3 regions of the Pseudoalteromonas sp. 5Ae-yellow genome follow, and region 1 is predicted to be linked to each of the others. Evidence: predicted binding sites of a transcription regulator. Region 1 holds the regulator's gene; each other region holds the start of a gene.
The links. The regulator sigma-54, encoded in region 1, starts transcription at its own class of promoters, with help from an activator protein. The targets are predictions, from matches to a motif close to GTTGGCACGNNNNTNGNNT.

Region 1 (4,258 bases):
CTTACTCTACCTAAGCTGAACAGGTGATTATTCAGCTATATTATTTTTCTTGTTCGCGATGGCGAATTTTAACATTGGGATGTGTCATTGCAAAACTTTCACCGATAGTTTGCGCTAAATATACAGAGCGATGTTGTCCGCCTGTACACCCAATAGCAATGGTTAAATAACTGCGGTTATTTCGCTCTAAGTGCGGTAACCATGTTTGTACAAATGTCTGAATTTGCCATGTGAATTTTTGCACTATGCTGTGATTGGCCAAATAATCTTTAACGGGTTGATCTAACCCATTTAAAGGTTTTAATTCAGGTTCCCAATGTGGATTTGGTAAAAAGCGTGCATCAAATACGTAATCTGCTTCTTTTGGTATACCGTATTTAAAACCAAACGATTCAAACGTGACAATTAGTTGCTTATCTTTTTTACCTAAAATCTTTTCACGAATAGATTCTGCAAGTTGGTGAACGCTTAAATCAGTTGTGTCTATCATAAAGTCGGCGCGGGTGATTAATACATCAAGTAATTCTTTTTCTTTTTTGATGGCTAAATCAAGAGGCAGCGAGTCAATTGATAGTGGGTGTAACCTGCGTGTTTCTGAAAAGCGTTTTATTAATGTTTGATCGTCGCTATCTAAATAAAATAACGTAGGATTTGCAAAGCCTGGTAAGTATTCAAAAATATCGTTAAATTCATCTTGCTCTTTAGGGATGTTGCGCACATCAATGCTAACAGCAATTTTATCGTAGCTATCAGACACACTGCGAACTAATGAAGGAAGCAAGTTAACTGGAATATTATCTACGCAATAATAACCTAAATCTTCTACAATGCGTAAAGCAACCGACTTTCCAGAACCAGAACGGCCGCTTATGATAATTAACTCCATTTAACACCCTTTATAAAACTATGATTGATCGACAATAACTTGGTAAAGCTCAGCATCTGATTTTGCACAGCGTAACTGTTTACAAAAATCTTTGTTGTTTAGTTTATCAGCAATGGTTGCGAGAGTCTTTAAGTGCTGTTGGTTATCGCCATCTGGTACGATGAGTGCGACAAAAATATCAACAGGACGATTATCTATTGCATCAAAATTTATTGGAGTTTCGCTAACGAGTACTAAAGCTAAAGGCTCTTCTGCACCGCTCATTCGACCATGAGGAATGGCAATGCCACGCCCAATACCTGTACTACCCAGTTTCTCTCTGCTCATTAAAGCAGTAAGGATATCCTGTTGCGGTAAATACGGAAGTTTGTCGTGAGCAAGTTCGCTAATGAACTCTAAAATTCTTTTTTTGCTATTAAAAAGGACCGCAGCTTTGCTGCAGTCCTGGCATATAAGTGAGCTTAATTTCATCATATTAGTGTCGAGCAAGCTTCTCTTTGTGTTTAATCACTTGTCGATCGAGCTTGTCGATCAACGAGTCAATGGCGGCATACATATCTTGATGTTCCGTAGAGGCAAATAGCTCAGCACCACTTACATGTATTGTGGCTTCTGCTTTTTGATTTAATTTTTCTACATCGAGAATGACATGAACATTATTAATATGATCAGAGTGTCTTTCTAGCTTCGCAAATTTGGTATTAATATAGTCTCTTAGTGAATCGGTTAATTCTACGTGACGACCAGTTAAGTTTAGTTGCATAAGCATTACCCTCTTTGTTTAGCGTCTTAAATCAAACTTTTACGTTGATTTGACGGTGGAATAGCCAGAGACTCGCGGTATTTTGCGATTGTACGTCTCGCTACTTTAATTCCTTGCTCAGCCAATATATCCGCTATTTTGCTATCACTCAATGGTTTTGCTGAGTTTTCTGCTGCGATTAATTTTCTGATGAGCGCACGTATTGCTGTAGATGAACATTCACCCCCATTTTCGGTGCTTACATGGCTTGAGAAAAAGTATTTAAGCTCAAATATGCCACGAGGTGTATGCATATATTTTTGAGTTGTTACGCGCGAAATTGTTGATTCGTGCATTTCGACCATTTCAGCAACATCATTTAAAACCATTGGTTTCATGGCCTCAGGGCCGTGTTCAAAAAAGCCTTGTTGCTGCTTAACAATACAATTAGTTACTTTTAATAGTGTGTCGTTTCTACTTTCTAAGCTTTTAATAAACCATTTAGCTTCTTGTAAATGTGAGCGAATAAACTGGCTGTCACCACTGGATTTTACAGTGCGAGACATTGCAGCGTATTGGCTATTAACACGAATTTTAGGCATGCTATCTGGATTTAACTCAACAACCCAGCGGCCTTTAATTTTTTTAACTGACACATCAGGAATAACATACTCAGATTCTTCTCTTACAATAGTATCTGCAGGCTTAGGGCTAAGAGTATGTATTAATGTCATTACTTCTTTAAGCTCTTCTTCTTTGAGTTTAGTCTTCTTCATTAATGTACGATAGTCACGAGCTGCTAATAAATCAATATGCTCGGTTAAAATCATTTTCGTTTCATTAATGTAAGGTGTTTCTTTATCAAACTGGTTAAGCTGAATACATAAACACTCTTGTAAACTACGTGCAGCAATACCGACAGGATCAAACAGTTGGATGCGCTTTAATACAGCTTCAATTTCATCAAGTTCAACTTCGTTATCTTCTTCGTTTTCTTGATTAAAGCTTTCTAAAATCTCTTCGCAGCTTAGTGTTAAAATACCTGAATCATCAACTGCTTCTACAATCGCAATAGCAATAGCTTCATCGGTAGGACTAAATGGCGTTAATTGTAACTGCCACATTAAGTACTCGTGGAGCGTCTCTGTTGAGGCGCCTTGGTAGATTGACTCGTCTTCAGGCATTGGACCTGATGATGCTGCAGGAGCAGCACTCATGTACTCATCCCAGCTAACATCCATAGCCATGTCGTCACTTAGCGTGTCTTTTGCAAGTGCTTCACCACTATCTTGTTCGTATTCGCTTGGAGCATCGTCGGCCGATGCGCTAACAGTTATGTCATCGGTATCTGCTTTTTGCTCGTTTTTACCAGCAGCGTCTTCGGAATAGTCTGGTTCTTCAACCTCTAATAGCGGGTTGCTGTCGAGAGCTTCTTGTATTTCTTGCTGGAGATCCAATGTACTGAGTTGCAACAAACGAATAGCTTGTTGCAGCTGTGGAGTCATTGTAAGTTGCTGGCCCATGCGCAGCTGTAGTGATTGCCTCATGTATCTCTAACAATCCTTTTATGTTGTTATAATTAATACTAGCAGATGCTTAAAGACATGGCGTAAATGTTACAGCCTAAATTGCTCGCCTAAGTAAACATCGCGTACTGTTTTATCATTTAATACGTGTTCTGGAGTACCTGATGCAATCAGCTCCCCATGAGAAACAATGTAGGCTTTTTCACAAACATCAAGGGTTTCTCTTACGTTATGATCGGTAATTAATACACCAATCCCACGATTTTTGAGATGTTCTATTATTTTCTTTATATCTAATACCGAAATCGGGTCAACACCTGCAAATGGTTCATCCAATAATATAAATTTAGGATCGGCTGCCAGCGCACGTGCTATTTCCACGCGGCGACGTTCGCCACCCGATAACGCCATACCTTGGCTATCACGAATGTGTTGTATGCTAAATTCATCTAATAATTTATCGAGAGTGTCTTCTCGGGCTTGTTTATTTAACTCTTTGCGTGTTTCTAAAATAGCCATTAAGTTTTGATAAACAGTCAGTTTTCTAAAAATTGAAGACTCTTGTGGTAAGTAGCCAATGCCTAATCTAGCACGACTATGCATAGGTAAAAGAGTAATATCGTTATCATCGATAGAAATTTTACCTTTGTCGCTAGGTACAAGTCCCACAATCATATAAAACGTGGTGGTTTTACCTGCGCCGTTAGGACCAAGTAAACCAACAATACTGCCAGCTTTTACTTCAAGGCCAACGTTTTTGACAACTTCACGACCTTTATAGCTCTTTGCTAATAGCTCTGCTTTTAATGTACTCATGGCTGACCTTTATCGTCTTTTTTACTTTTTTTAGTTTCGATTGGTACTAAAATTGTGTGAACGCGGTCAGTTGAGTTTTCATCTTTTTCGGCACTGATTAGCTGTTGTTCTATATCGTAGGTAATACTTTTGGCATTAATTTTTTGTCCTGCTTGCGATACTTGTGCATTACCAACGAGCGTTAAAAAACGTTTAGATACATCGTAACGAACTTCGTCTGCACTGGCGCTCATAGTTGTGCCATCTGATTGCTTCTCTTCAAAGCGAGCAGGGCTACCCGTGGCAATT
Region 2 (4,258 bases), on a different contig from region 1:
TCGCCAAAGCACTGCAAACACTAACGCACACGCAAGTACGCCAGTTTGACGGACTGGCGTATTAAGCAATGTTTTATATGTTTTTTTATCAAAGCTTAATAGAGCAATAATAATCACAAGAGCCCAAAGTAGCCCCTGCATTGTTAGGCTGAGCATAATAATTACTTAAATGTTGACCATATAGGGGCATGATCTGAGGGTTTTTCAATACCGCGAAGTTCGTAATCAATACCTGTATCTATGCAGCGTGCTGCAAGCTCATTGGTTGCAAGCACTACATCTATACGAAGTCCTCGATTATCTACAAACCCTTTAGAGCGATAGTCAAACCACGAGTATTGATCGTCTGTTTCGGGGTTTTGCTCTCTAAAGGTGTCTTTAAAACCCCAATTAAGTAATGTTGCAAGCCATTCACGCTCTACCGGTTGGAAAGAACATTTACCCGTTTTTAACCAACGTTTAGCATTTACTTCGCCAATACCAATATCTAAATCGGTAGGTGATATGTTGATATCACCCATAACGATGACGTCTTGATCGGGTGTGTGATTGGTTTCAAGGTGTGTCATTAAATCTTTATAAAATTGACGTTTATAAGGGAATTTAGTTTCGTGATTAATATTATCACCTTGTGGGAAATAGCCATTCATGACAGTAAGGTCGCGACCGTTTTCTTGTTCAACAGTGACGCTTATCATGCGTTTTTGCGATTCATCTGTATCGGTGGCAAAACCTTTTAAGACCGATTTAGGCTCTTTTTTGCATAACATAGCTACGCCATAATGCGCTTTTTGACCATGAAAGTAGACGTGATATCCCATTTTTCGTACATCTTCTAATGGGAATGCTTCGTCGTGAACTTTAATCTCTTGCAAGCCAATAACGTCTGGTTGATGTTTGTCGATAATTGCTTGTAATTGGTGAAGACGAGCACGCAGACCATTGATATTGAAAGAAATCACTTTCATAAAATTTACCTTAAAATTGGTTCTATTTAATAGATTAAATTGTATCAGTAAATACGCGTACATAACATGACTGAATTGAGATAATAGCTGCGCAAATGTTGATCAAATGATGGGTAAAGTTTAAACATTGTGAATACAATATTAATTATTTAAATAAATAAAAAATTCAATTGAACTTAACTTTATTGAATATATAATGCGCGAAATTCACTTGTTTAGCTCGTTCAAATAGGATCTCTCATGAAAACTCAACTACTTTTAGCCACTGCTTTACTAGCATCTGCAACTGCGTCAGCTCAAAGCAATACTTACTTTAGCCAAGATAACAAAATTGAGTCTAAGTTATGTGTACTAAGTGCAAACGAAGGCTTTAGCGTTGCTCGTAAAGAAGCTGCCCAACACGGTGTTTACCTATCTCGTTTTTCTAAAAGCATTTTATGTAATGGTGAAGATATTCGTGATATTGCTAAAAAAACGACATTAAGCAACGCATCAGTTGAGAAAGTAGAAGTATTTGCAAAAGACGCTCAACAAGAAACTCAATTATGTATGACGGCTTTAAAACAAGGTTTAGCACCTGTTCGTCAAAAAATTGGTAACCTAAACTCATTAAAATGTAATGGTCAAAACGTTACTGAGTTTGTTAAACGCTACCAAAACGCAGCAATCTAATTATTAGCTTAACTATATAAGTAAATTTGAAATGCCTGGTTTTTACCGGGTATTTTTTTGCAAAAATTACAAGGTTGTTTGCAAAGCTTGCAAGCTTAACTTATTGAAACTGTTTAATAAATATACCGATCGAGATTAAGTTATTGATTATTATAAGTTAACTATTATTGGCATTGGATTTGTATTAGTTAAAGTGACATTTAATTAATTACGAAGGATACGTCTTATGAAAAAGTTAACATTAGCAGCCACTATTTTAGCATCATTAAGCCTAGCGGCTTGTTCATCTAATCAAGGTCTTGAAAGAATAGACAGTGACTTTGCAAGTTTAGATAATGATAGCGATGGCTACATCTCAAAAGTTGAAGCTGATGACGATAGCATTTGGGGCCATTTTTCAAATATTGATACCAATATGGATAACGAAATTAGCCGCAAAGAATTTAACACTTATATGAAGCTTAATAATGGCAAAGTAGCCACTGATTCTGAAGTAAGTGAGTCGGCATTTAAAGCTGAAATTGCTAAATTCGATAAAATTGAAAGCAGTTTTTCAAGCTTAGATAACGACAGCAATGGCTATATCTCGGTAGTTGAAGGTAACGATGATGATATTTCAAATCATTTTGGTTACATGGATAAAAACCAAGATAAGCGCATCAGTAAAAGCGAGTTTATGGGTTACATTAAAAAATACGGTAACGCAGTAGCTGAAGATGATGCATTAGAAGCTTTTAAAAGTAACTAATAGTTACCATTTTAGTAAGTAAGATTAAAGCCAGTGCTAGTCACTGGCTTTTTTGTGTTTTAAATTTAGTTATTTGATAGATATATTTTCCTAGTTTGGTGTTGTTCTGTCATAATAGATGGCTGTGTATTTTTATTTGTTAAGAGTGTGTATGGCGGGTCGGCGAATTAGTGATGAACAACTAGTTGAGATCATTGAAGCAGCTATTTTTGTTGCAGATAAGCCTGTTAGTAAACGCCACCTTAAAGACATCGTATTAATAGATTTAGCTATTTCTATGACGCGAATAAATGACGCAATAGATACAATACAAGAACATTTTCAAACTCGTGGTATTCGCTTAGTTGAAGTTGGTAGTGGGTATCGGTTTCAGGCATGCAGTAGTTTAAGCCCTTGGTTAAATAACTTGTGGCAAGAACGCGCACCAAAATACTCGCGTGCTTTACTGGAAACATTATCACTTATTGCATACAGGCAGCCCATTACACGCGGCGAAATTGAGCAAGTAAGAGGTGTTACTACGGGTTCGAATATTATTAAAACCTTACTCGAAAGAGAGTGGGTTAAAGTGGTAGGGCATAAAGAGGTTCCGGGAAAGCCGGCTTTATATGCAACTACTAAGCAATTTTTAGATTATTTTTCGTTAACTGGACTTGAAAATTTACCTGCGTTGCCAACAGAGCAGCAAAGTAAAATTAACCAGTTATTGAGCGATCCTTCTGTGAGAGAACCATCCGAATGAGTATTATACAAGGTGAAAAGTTACAAAAAGTCTTAGCCCGTGCAGGCGTAGGCTCACGCCGTGAAATGGAAAAATACATTGACGCAAACCGCGTTAGTGTAAACGGTAAAGTGGCAAAGTTAGGTGACCGGGTTGAAGAAACCGATTTGATTCGTGTTGACGGACACAGTGTAAAAATCGAAGAAAAAGCAGACCGAATCTGTCGTGTGATTATGTATAACAAACCAGAAGGTGAGTTAAGCACACGTAAAGATCCTGAAGGGCGTCGTACTGTATTTGACCGACTTCCTCGTATTGATGGCGATCGCTGGATTGCGGTTGGTCGATTAGACGTTAATACATCGGGTTTAATGCTTTTTACAAACGATGGTGAACTGGCAAACCGTTTAATGCACCCAAGCTATGAAGTAGAGCGTGAATACTCTGCACGTGTATTTGGTGAAGTAACCAACGAGACGGTTAAAAACTTACTACGTGGTGTTGAGCTTGAAGATGGCCCAGCCAAATTCACGACTGTAACCCCTATGGGTGGCGAAGGCGTTAACCGTTGGTTTAACGTAACGTTAAATGAAGGGCGTAACCGTGAAGTTCGTCGTTTATGGCAGTCTCAAGATGCAGAAGTATCTCGTCTTATTCGTATTCGTTACGGTAAACTAGAGCTTGATAAGCGCGTGCCACAAGGTGGTTGGATGGAGTATGATTTAGAAACAGTAAACTACTTGCGTAAAACCGTTAAATTAGGCCGCGAAACACAAACTAAGCTTTCTGTTATGCCTGAAAAACGCAAAGATAAACGCGCTAAAATCAACCAAATTCGTAAAGCAGTTAAAAAACACAATCAGCGTGTTAAGCCGACTAAACGTAAATAATCAATTAGTTATTTATTGAACACAAAAAAGCCGCTAATTGCGGCTTTTTTAATGTGTGTTGTTTAAACTATTTAAACTCTAAATTACTTTTTTACTTGAGCATCTAACGATTCGCCATTCACTTCACTAGAATCGTCACTCATTAGATATAAATATGTAGGCATTAAATCCTCTGGTGTAGCAAGTGCGTCTCTATCTTCACCTGGATATGCAGCAGCTCGCATTGAAGTGCGAGTAGCGCCTGGGTTAATACAGTTTA
Region 3 (4,258 bases), on a different contig from region 1:
TTCACGTGCCTCTACTAACCCCTGATCTTCAAGTGTTTGATAAGCTTGCTTCACTGTCGGAATACTAATGTTTAAGTTATCTGCCATTTTACGCAGTGATGGAAGTTTTTCGCCAGGGAGTAAAACCTGCTGGGCGCTCATATCTCTGATCAACTGAATAACTTGCTGATATAGAAACTCATGCCCCTGGCTATTTTTTTGTCTTATCATCACGCATCCAAATCTGTATAGGTTACATTTTTACTTTTCTGTATATGGTAAGTATACAGACAGGTCTTAAAATAGCCATTCAATCGGGCTTTGGAGAGTAACCATGAAAAGTGCAGCGCTATACATTACAACCGTTTTAATTTGGGGTTCTACTTGGTTAGCCATCGAATTTCAGCTAGGTGATATTGCGGTAGAGCTATCGTTATTTTATCGCTTTGCTATTGCAGCACTTTTAATGTGGTTATATGTAGCGTACAAAAAACCGGATATGCGCTTTTCATTAATCGATCATGGCTTTTTTGCTTTGTTGGCTATTTGTAATTTTGCCTTAAATTACTTAATGCTTTACTGGGCACAAAATTACTTAACCTCCGCTATGACCTCTATCGCCTTTTCACTATTGCTGGTTATGAACATAGTTAACACTCGACTATTTTTTGGTAAGCCTATCTCAAAACGAATTTATACCGGTGCCGCACTCGCTGTATTAGGTATTACGTGTCTGTTTTGGCCACAGTTACAGCAGTTCGACTTAAGTAACGGTGCATTGGTCGGGTTACTACTTGCCCTTGGTGGCACCTTTGTGGCTTCATTGGGCAACATGGTAAGCGTTCGTAATTCTCGTAAGCAAATTGGCGTATTGCAGGGCAATGCATGGGGCATGTTATATAGTGCTATAGGCTTAGCTTTATATGTATTAATGAACGATGTGCAATTTAGTTTAAACGCCCCAACTAGCTACTGGTTATCATTACTTTATTTATCAATATTTGGCACAGTAATCGCTTTTGGTTGTTACTTTGCACTACTAAAAAATATAGGCCCTGAAAAAGCCAGCTACGTTATTGTTTTATTCCCGTTAGTGGCAGTAACACTGAGTAGCTTTTTTGAAGGCTTTGAATGGCACGCAAATACCTTTGCAGGGTTTAGCTTAGTGCTATTAGGTAACGCCATTGTGCTTACCCCAACAAAACGAATTAACGCCTTTTTAGCTAATAGAGCAATAGCTAAAAGTGGCTCCGTCCCCAGTTAGACGCGTTATTAACGCAACTAACGCAAAAGCGCCTACTTTACTGTAGGCGCTTTTTTATTGGCATATGAAAAAGTAAGGCTTGTCCATGCACACTAACAACTGCAGGAGTTTTACCTATCAGCTCACCATCTGCTTCAATCAATAGCCCTTCAGTATTTATGGAAGCTGTATTTAAGCGACTATAGGTAAGGTTTTTTATATACTCATGACGCTTAAAAAATAACTTAATAAAGCTTATTACATTATAAAAAAGCCCACCCGATCGCATTTGATAACACTCAAGCTGGCCATCAATTAAATCCGCTTTTGGCGCTATTTCTAGACCACCACCAAAGTACTTATGATTAGCAAATACGGTAATTAAATTTTGATACTGCCTAGGGCGTGTTGACCTTTGGTGGTTGAATTTGCAGCAGTATGTTTGGTTTTTAGGCAAGGCAGAGCCTATGCAGTGTGGTTATTCCCCATAAGTAGGCGATAACGCAGCATAAATGCCAAACATGTGCTGCCCTTTGGGTTCTTTCTAGGGACGATTAACTCTTTGTTGCTCGGTTTTTACTTAGCCCACTAGGTTACAAACATCGCGCCGCAATTTAATCGCCCCTAGATTGAACAAATTTCAATCCACAAAGATCAACACGCCCTAACATCGTTATTAAACGTACCTTGTAACTGCTGGGCTTGATAATAAAATGGCTCTTTAATGCTCGTCCAACTGTAATCAAAAGATGAAAAATTAGCTTTATCATTAATAGTTTTAATCACATGAGCATCAAATCCTACCCCTGCAATATTAATAAAATAGCGGCTATTAATTTTTCCTATATCAATTGCTGTCGGTGTATTAAATAATGCCTTTCGCCAATCATCTTCTTTGCAATTAAACCCTCTGGAGAAATCGTTACCTGTACCGCAAGGTAATAATGCTAACGAACAGCTGCTCCCTATTAGCGCATTAACCGCCAAGTTCAATGTACCATCGCCACCTAGTGCAACTACTTTGGGAAATTTACTCAGTAGCAACCTTATTTGAGCGCAGTCATCGTTAAAGCTTCCCGTTGTAGTAAACATACAATAAGAAAAACTGCGTTTTTTACAGATGCTTTTAAGCCACATTAGTGGTTTTTCACTCTGTTTTTTTGTACTTGGTTTAATAATTATTAGTAGCGACAAGCTTTTTGTTTCCAACAATGTATTTAAGAACGAATAAAAAGACTTTAATTGAATTTTTTTAATCTGAATAACTAGTCAAAAAAGGTTATGTAAAATGCATATAAATAAATACAAACACTCACAAGCACCAGTATTAATGCGACCAAAGCCGATTTCATTGTAACTATTTATGCAAAAGCGATAATAAAAAACACTGAACCGCACGTTAATAAAACAAACAAGGATTAGTTTAACTAATCCGTCAGGCTCAATTTTTATCGTTGTCTTTTTAATCAAACAACGTGCAAAATGCACGCGATTTCAACATATACAACCCGGAGCAAAATAATGAAACCAATTAACACATTAAATCAAACAGCAGCAGCTCAAGTAGCAGTTAAACCAACTAACCGTAAAGCAAGAATGTTAGCTAAACTTAACACTATTGGTAAAAGACTAGCACTTAGCGGCGCAGCTCAATATAAATAACCACCCAACCATGATTATTTTTCGGTGCAGCGAACACTCAACCACTAAATGAAGTCACTTATTTAGCTCCCCCTTGTTTGCTGCAACCTATTTATTTTATTAAAAATTGCCTTAATTTCCCCTTATTTACAAAAAAAACCTCATTTACGTACGTTTTTTAGGCAAACAGTCATTTTGCTATTTACACAGCGGTATCACCTAAGTATTATTCTGCGTCACGGAGAGATGGCAGAGTGGTCGAATGCACCGGTCTTGAAAACCGGCATGGGTTTATAGCCCATCTAGGGTTCAAATCCCTATCTCTCCACCATATTTTAATTGGTGGCTTTTTTACTTCCATCAATACAAACGGTTATGCGTTGGAGAGGTGTCCGAGTGGCCGAAGGAGCTCCCCTGCTAAGGGAGTATAGAGTTTGTAGCTCTATCGAGGGTTCGAATCCCTCCCTCTCCACCATACTTAATTTAAACCACTTAATTGTGGTTTTTTTGTGCCTAAAATTTAACACCTATACTAAATTGGGAGGGTGAGAACCCTCGACAGAGTTCGACAAAATGTCTGGAACATTTTGGGCTGCTGCAAGCGTCGCGCAGCGATTGATTACATGGATGTAAGCAAGTTTACCCCTCCCTTTGGACTATACTTAATGTAAACCACTTAGTTGTGGTTTTTTTGTACCTAAAAATTATAAAAACTAAACAAATTGTGCCTAGTAATAACTTAGGGCATTATTAACACAACTTTAGCCACTTTAGGTTTAGCTATGATCCGGTTCATATTGCTATCATTTTGCGCGGCAGCACCATTTTTTACCTTGGCACAAAGTACAACAGTGTATAAGTGTGTAATTAAGGGCGTTCCTACCTTTAGCCAAACGCCTTGCGCTAAAGATGCACAAGTTATTACTCTTAAAGATATAAACGTAATTGAAGCATACAAAAGCTCTACGCCCGGTAAAGGTATTACCGACACCTCTGTGGATGACTTCTTGGAAGTTCAACAAATAGAGCGTGAAATAAAGCGCCTTGAGCTATCTATTGCACAAAGCCAAAAAGAATACGCAGCTAAAAAACAGCAGATAGATTACATGACTCAAGATAAAGCCAATCGTTTAGGCGCTTCGTCTATTGCTGATGCTATCGCAACTAAAACAAATTCGTTAAAACAAGCTTACGACGCATCAATTAATCAAACGCAGCAAAAAATAGAGTCATTAAAACAAAGAAAGCAGCAGCTTAGCCAAAACCCTTAAGCGCTCGTTTTACTATCGAAATAAACTGCTCAACGTCTTCTTGAGTATTATAAATATGTGGCGATACTCGTATCCCAAATTTACGGGCATCTACACTGACTTTCGCTTTATTAAGCGCTGTAAG

Region 2: the regulator sigma-54 is predicted to act here: its motif matches at 1,807-1,825, upstream of H4J63_RS12825 (EF-hand domain-containing protein).
Region 3: the regulator sigma-54 is predicted to act here: its motif matches at 2,687-2,705, upstream of H4J63_RS10080 (diacylglycerol kinase family protein).

The regions. Positions count from the first base shown of each region.
Region 1 covers NZ_JACGWD010000008.1:10,735-14,992, forward strand. The annotation lists gene rapZ (RNase adapter RapZ) at 41-886, opposite strand; gene ptsN (PTS IIA-like nitrogen regulatory protein PtsN) at 905-1,357, opposite strand; gene hpf (ribosome hibernation promoting factor) at 1,362-1,649, opposite strand; gene H4J63_RS03780 (RNA polymerase factor sigma-54) at 1,676-3,175, opposite strand; gene lptB (LPS export ABC transporter ATP-binding protein) at 3,245-3,970, opposite strand; gene lptA (lipopolysaccharide transport periplasmic protein LptA) at 3,967-4,258, opposite strand, start outside.
Region 2 covers NZ_JACGWD010000045.1:3,403-7,660, reverse strand. The annotation lists gene H4J63_RS12840 (energy-coupling factor ABC transporter permease) at 1-156, opposite strand, end outside; gene xthA (exodeoxyribonuclease III) at 162-968, opposite strand; gene H4J63_RS12830 (hypothetical protein) at 1,209-1,640, shown strand; gene H4J63_RS12825 (EF-hand domain-containing protein) at 1,867-2,388, shown strand; gene scpB (SMC-Scp complex subunit ScpB) at 2,540-3,130, shown strand; gene rluB (23S rRNA pseudouridine(2605) synthase RluB) at 3,127-3,999, shown strand; gene H4J63_RS12810 (YciK family oxidoreductase) at 4,083-4,258, opposite strand, start outside.
Region 3 covers NZ_JACGWD010000031.1:22,844-27,101, forward strand. The annotation lists gene H4J63_RS10065 (PLP-dependent aminotransferase family protein) at 1-210, opposite strand, end outside; gene H4J63_RS10070 (DMT family transporter) at 314-1,243, shown strand; gene H4J63_RS10075 (diacylglycerol kinase family protein) at 1,281-1,679, opposite strand; gene H4J63_RS10080 (diacylglycerol kinase family protein) at 1,877-2,416, opposite strand; gene H4J63_RS10085 (hypothetical protein) at 2,744-2,884, shown strand; tRNA gene H4J63_RS10090 (tRNA-Ser) at 3,104-3,194, shown strand; tRNA gene H4J63_RS10095 (tRNA-Ser) at 3,246-3,338, shown strand; gene H4J63_RS10100 (RNA-binding protein) at 3,646-4,134, shown strand; gene H4J63_RS10105 (aminotransferase class V-fold PLP-dependent enzyme) at 4,118-4,258, opposite strand, start outside.